2 regions of the Streptomyces sp. NPDC048106 genome follow, and region 2 is predicted to be linked to the other one. Evidence: riboswitches for the same ligand, from Rfam matches in the RefSeq annotation. Region 2 holds a riboswitch; the other holds the start of a gene.
What was found. Region 2 has a riboswitch for S-adenosylmethionine ahead of AB0927_RS04935 (aminotransferase class V-fold PLP-dependent enzyme). Riboswitches for the same ligand answer to the same signal wherever they lie in the genome.
Positions count from the first base shown of each region.

Region 1: it holds a riboswitch for S-adenosylmethionine, as region 2 does, so the genes downstream of both, thrC (threonine synthase) here and AB0927_RS04935 (aminotransferase class V-fold PLP-dependent enzyme) in region 2, are expected to answer to the same signal.

Region 1 covers NZ_JBEZND010000056.1:34,232-37,431, forward strand. The annotation lists gene AB0927_RS36890 (glucosyl-3-phosphoglycerate synthase) at 60-1,004, opposite strand; SAM riboswitch class I at 1,154-1,323, shown strand; gene thrC (threonine synthase) at 1,342-2,625, shown strand; gene AB0927_RS36900 (MoaD/ThiS family protein) at 2,622-2,900, shown strand.
Region 2 covers NZ_JBEZND010000004.1:51,883-55,082, forward strand. The annotation lists gene AB0927_RS04925 (cytochrome bc complex cytochrome b subunit) at 1-462, shown strand, start outside; gene trpD (anthranilate phosphoribosyltransferase) at 585-1,649, shown strand; SAM riboswitch class IV at 1,732-1,848, shown strand; gene AB0927_RS04935 (aminotransferase class V-fold PLP-dependent enzyme) at 2,013-3,200, shown strand, end outside.

The sequences.
Region 1 (3,200 bases), on a different contig from region 2:
AAACACTCAAACCCACCGACCACTGCGGAAGCCGGTCGCCACGGGCCGCACCCGAGCTTTCACGCCACCCGGCGCCGGGCGTACTCCGCGATCTCCGTCATCGGCGGCCGCTCCTCGGTGTCCACCGTGTAGGTGCGCGGCTCGAAGCCGGACACGCCCCGCTCGAACTGGGTGAGCGCGGGGCGCACCAGGTGGCCGCGGGCCAGTCGTAGCTGGGCCGTGCGGTAGATGGCCGCCGCCATCCGGCCGAGCGCCTGCCCGTCCTGGTGCCGGTGCCTGCGCACGCCGACGTCCACCTGGGCCAGCGCGTCCAAGCCCACCAGGTGCAGGGCGTCCACCAGCATGCCCAGCTCCACGCCGTACCCGACCGGGAACGGCAGCTGTTCGAGGAGCGAGCGCCGGGCCGCGTACTCGCCGCCCAGCGGCTGCACAAAGCCCGCCAGTTGCGGCCAGTGCATGTTGAGCAGCGGACGCGCCATCAGCTCGGTGACCCGGCCGCCCTGTCCCGCCGTCCCGGCGAGCGGGCGGTCGTACATCGCCTTGACGAGCTGCACGTCCGGCTCGGTGAGCAGCGGGCCGACGATGCCGAGGACGAAGTCGGAGGAGAACTCCCTGAGGTCCGCGTCGACGAAGCAGATGATGTCCCCGGTGGCGACGAGCAGCGAGCGCCACAGCACCTCGCCCTTGCCCCGCACCGCGGGTATCCGGGGCAGGATCGCGTCCCGGTGCACCACCCGCGCGCCCGCCGCGGCGGCGACCTCGGAGGTGCGGTCGGTGGAGCCCGAGTCGATCACCAGCACCTCGTCGACGAGCGGCACCCGCTCCACCAGATCGCGCCGGATCGCCGCGACGATCTCGCCGACGGTCTCCTCCTCGTCGAGCGCGGGCAGGACCACGCTGATGGTCTGGCCGGTGCGCTGTTTGGCCGCCAGGACCTGGTGCAAGGGACGGTCGCGCACGGACCAGGAGCGGTTGCCCATCCAGCGCTCGACTTCTTCCAGCACGGTCCCCGGCTCCTCACGTTCGTCTCGCGGTACGGACGACTATCTCAACTCTCCAGGCCTTCGGTTACAGTCTTGAGCAACGCCGATGACCATCGCATGTCGGGGGTCGCGCGCGGACACCGCCGCATCTGGCGGACACAATCGAATACCGCTCATCCAGAGGGGCAGAGGGACACGGCCCGATGAAGCCCCGGCAACCCTCCAGCCGGTTCTCGTCTTCGAACGTTTCGACTTTTCGACGCTTCGAGCAGCGAGGCTCCCGGCTAGGGAAGGTGCCAATTCCGTCTCACGGCGAGGTGCGTCGTGAGGAAGATGAGGAGAAAGGGCCTCGCCTCCCATGGCTGTGCAGACAGTTGCAACCTCCGAAACTCCCACCGTCGATCTCGGTCCCGCCGCGGCGCTGAGCTGTCGCGAGTGCGGCCACCGCGTGCCGCTCGGCCCGGTCTTCGCCTGCGAGGAGTGTTTCGGCCCGCTGGAGATCGCCTATGACTTCTCCGCCTACGACACCGAAGAGCTGCGCAAGCTGATCGAGGGCGGCCCCGCCAACATCTGGCGCTACGCCCCGCTGCTGCCGGTCCCGGCCGACGTGGCCAAGAAGCCGAACATCAACCCCGGCTGGACCAAGCTCGTCCAGGCCGACAACCTGGCCCGCGAACTCGGCGTCACCGGCGGTCTGTACGTCAAGGACGACTCCGGCAACCCGACGCACTCCTTCAAGGACCGGGTGGTCGCCCAGGCCCTGGAGGCGGCGCGCGCCTTCGGCTTCACCACCCTGTCCTGCTCCTCCACCGGCAACCTGGCCGGCGCCGTCGGCGCCGCCGCCGCCCGCGCGGGCCTGCGCTCCTGCGTCTTCATCCCGCACGACCTGGAGCAGGGCAAGATCGTCATGGCCGCGGTCTACGGCGGTGAACTCGTCGGCATCGAGGGCAACTACGACGACGTGAACCGTTTCTGCTCCGAGCTGATCGGCGACCCGGCCGGCGAGGGCTGGGGCTTCGTCAACGTGAACCTGCGGCCGTACTACGCCGAGGGCTCCAAGACCCTGGCGTACGAGATCTGCGAGCAGCTCGGCTGGCGGCTGCCCGACCAGATCGTGGTGCCGATCGCCTCCGGCTCCCAGCTCACCAAGATCGACAAGGGGCTCCAGGAGCTGATCAAGCTGGGCCTGGTCGAGGACCGGCCGTACAAGATCTTCGGCGCCCAGGCCGAGGGCTGCTCGCCGGTGTCGACGGCCTTCAAGGCGGGCCACGACGTGGTGCGGCCCCAGAAGCCGGACACCATCGCCAAGTCCCTCGCCATCGGCAACCCGGCCGACGGCCCCTACGTCCTGGACATCGCCCGGCGCACCGGCGGCGCCGTGGAGGACGTGACGGACGAGCAGGTCGTGGCCGCGATCAAGCTGCTGGCCCGCACCGAGGGCATCTTCGCCGAGACGGCGGGCGGCGTGACCGTCGGCGTGACGAAGAAGCTCATCGAGAACGGCCTGCTCGACCCGGCGAAGACCACCGTCGTCCTCAACACCGGCGACGGCCTGAAGACCCTCGACGCGGTGGCCGGCACCGGCCTGACCGCCACCATCCGTCCGACCCTGGACTCCTTCCGAGAGGCTGGCCTCGCATGAGCGTGACCGTTCGCATCCCCACCATCCTGCGTACCTACACCGGCGGACAGGCCGAGGTCGCCGCCGAGGGCACCACCCTCGGCGAGGTCATCGAGAACCTGGAGAAGAACCACACCGGCATCGCCGCCCGCGTCCTGGACGACCAGGGCAAGCTGCGCCGGTTCGTGAACGTCTACGTCAACGACGACGACGTCCGTTTCGAGCAGGGCCTGGAGACCGTCACTCCGGACGGCGCGGGCGTCTCCATCATCCCGGCGGTGGCCGGCGGCTGCTGACCGGATGATCGATCATTACCTTGGGTAATGACGGTCACCGAAGGTGTCTAGGATTGCCCTCTCCGTGAGAGAAGCGGAGGGGGCAATTCTGTGTGATTGAGCGCGGTAGAGTTGGGGAACGCGCCCCCGAGCCATCGAGGGGGACCCCTCGATTCCCTTCCGCGGGCCCGATAAGAAGTAGCCAAAATGCACGGGCTTTCCGCGGCTTTTGCGTCTTTTACGGGGCCCGACTTGCCCTGAATTCAGATGAATTCTCCCCACATTCCGGATCGTTCGCGTCCAGAATTCTCGTCCAATTGA
Region 2 (3,200 bases):
TACCTGACGCTGCTGGTCGGCGGTGGCAACGACCTGTGGGCCACCCACTTCCACCTGTCGATCAACGCCGTGACCTGGTTCGTCCGGATCTTCTTCTTCGTCGGCCCGGTCATCATGTTCCTCGTCACCAAGCGGATCTGCCTCGGCCTCCAGCGCCGCGACCGCGACAAGGTGCTGCACGGTCGCGAGACCGGCATCATCAAGCGGCTGCCGCACGGTGAGTTCATCGAGGTGCACGAGCCGCTGAGCCAGGAGCAGCTGCACACGCTCACCGCGCACACGCAGTACGCGCCCGCCGAGATCGGCCCGCTGGTCGACGAGAACGGTGTCGAGCGCAAGGTGAAGGCCTCGGAGAAGCTCCGGGCGAAGATGTCCAACGCCTACTACGGCGAGGACAACCAGATCCCGAAGCCGACCACGGAGGAGTACAGGGAGATCACGAGCGGCCACGGCCACCACTGATCCCCGCGTCGCCACGCCACAGAAGGGCCCCGTCCGCACCCCGGACGGGGCCCTTCCCCGTGTCCGGGGCTCGATAAGGTGGTGAACGAGTTTCCACCATCGTGTACACCAAGGAGCGGCTGATGAGCGCTGTGACCCCCGCTGGCGGCGACACCGCGGCGGGCCGCTCCTGGCCCGCCCTGCTGAACGGCCTGCTGACCGGCGAGAACCTGTCCGCCGACGACACCGCGTGGGCGATGGACCTGATCATGCGCGGCGAGGCGACGGACGCCCAGATCGCCGGGTTCATGGTGGCGCTGCGCGCCAAGGGCGAGACCGTCGAGGAGATCTCCGGGCTCGTGCGCACCATGTACGAGCACGCGAACGTGATCGAGGTGCCGGGTCCGGCCGTCGACATCGTCGGCACCGGCGGCGACGGCGCCAAGACGGTGAACATCTCCACCATGTCCGCGATCGTGGTCGCGGGCACCGGCGCCAAGGTGGTCAAGCACGGCAACCGCGCCGCGTCCTCCGCCTCCGGCTCCTCCGACGTCCTGGAGAAGCTCGGCATCAACCTCCAGCTGACCCCGAAGCGCGTCGCCGAGGTCGCCGAGGAGGCCGGCATCACCATCTGCTTCGCGGTGAAGTTCCACCCCTCGCTGCGCCATGTCGCCGCCGCCCGCGGTCAGTTGGGCATCCGTACGACCTTCAACGTGCTCGGTCCGCTGACCAACCCGGCCAAGGTGCGCGCCCAGGCGGTGGGCGTCGCCGACCCGCGCATGGCGCCCGTGGTGGCCGGCGTCTTCGCCGAGCGCGGCAACTCCGCGCTGGTCTTCCGGGGCGACGACGGTCTGGACGAGCTGACCGTCACCGCCACCTCCCGGGTGTGGGTGGTGCGGGACGGCAAGGTCTCGGAGGAGGTCTTCGACCCGCGGGACGTCGGCATCGAGCTGGCCCCCGTGGAGGCCCTGCGCGGCGCGGACGCCGCGTACAACGCGGAGGTGGCCCGCCGGCTGCTGGACGGCGAGCGGGGCGCCGTACGGGACGCGGTGCTGCTGAACTCGGCGGCGGCCCTGACTGCCCTGGAGCCGGCCGACGCCCCGCTCACCGAGCAGTTGCGCGCGGGGATGGCGAAGGCCGCGGAGTCCATCGACTCGGGCGCGGCGAAGCGGTCCCTGGAGCGCTGGGTGGCCGCCAGCCACGCGTGACGGCCCCCGCTCGACGGTCGATCGTCCCGCGATCCGGACACGGGTTGCGGGACGTCGATCTTCTCGCGTACGTTCCGTACCAGGTCATGAGTGACAGTCATGAGGCCCCGGCCGACTGTCCGGCAACCCTCCGTCCGTGGCGGGGTGCCCCGGGTGAGGACCAGGCCGTAGGCAGCGAGGTCTACGGCAAGCGCGGATCCCTCGGACGCTTCCAGCGGCGTCGGGCCAGGGATCCTGGTCGTACGAGGGAGCCCCCCGTGAGCAAGCGAATGCGCTAGGGCCGCCGAGCCCCGCTTCCGCGCACCCTTTTCACCTTTTCCGTGCGCCGTCCCTTCGGCGTACGTCCTTCACGGGAGTCACCCCATGTCTGTCGCCACGCCTGTCTCCGCCGTTGCCGCCGACCAGTCGATCTGTCCGCCGCTGCCCGTTCTGGGGCGGGATGTCACCGTCCCGCTCGTCACCGGTGGCAGCATCACCTACGCGGCCCTCGACTACGCGGCCAGCGCCCCCGCCCTCCAGCGCGTCTGGGACGACGTGGCCGCCTACGCGCCGTACTACGGCAGCGTCCACCGGGGCGCCGGGTACCTCTCCCAGTTCTCCACCGACCTGTTCGAGAAGGCCCGCCGCACGGTCGCGGAGTTCCTCGGCTGCCGCGCCGACGACCAGGTGGTCTTCACCCGCTCGACCACGGACTCGCTGAACCTGCTGGCCCGGGCGGTCCCGGCCGGCTGCCGGGTCTTCGTCTTCGAGACCGAGCACCACGCCTCGCTGCTGCCCTGGCAGGACGCCCAGGTCACCTACCTGGACGCGCCGCGCAGCCCGCGGCAGGCCGTCGAGACGCTGGAGCGGGCCCTCGCCGACCGGGACCCGTACGGCCCGGCCCTGGTCTGCGTCACCGGCGCCTCCAACGTCACCGGGGAGCTGTGGCCGGTGCGCGAGCTGGCCGCCGCCGCGCACGCCCACGGCGCCCGGATCGTCCTGGACGCCGCCCAGCTGGTCCCGCACCACCCGGTGTCCCTGGTGGACCTGGACGTCGACTGGGTCGCCTTCTCCGGGCACAAGCTGTACGCCCCGTTCGGCGCGGGTGTGCTGGCCGGCCGCGCCGACTGGCTGCGGGACGCCGAGCCCTACCTCGCGGGCGGCGGCGCCAGCCGCCGGGTCGCCCGGCGCGCGGACGGGGGAGTGGAGGTGGAGTGGCACGAGGACGCCGCCCGGCACGAGGCGGGCTCCCCGAACGTCATCGGCGCCTACGCCGTCGCCTCCGCCTGCGCCGCCCTCACCGAGGCCGGCTGGGAGTCGCTGGTCGCCCGTGAGCGGTACCTGATCGACCGGGTGCGCACGGGTCTCGCCGGGATCCCCCAGGTCAGGGTCCTGTCGCTGTTCGGCGACGACGCCCCGCGGGTCGGCGTGATCTCCTTCGTGGTGGACGGCTGGAACAGCTCCCACTTCGCCGCCGCCCTCTCCGCCGAGTACGGCATCGGCGTCCGCGACGGCCTCTTCTGCGCCCACCCCCTGCTGCGCACCCTGCTCGGTACTGCCCCCGAGGCCCCG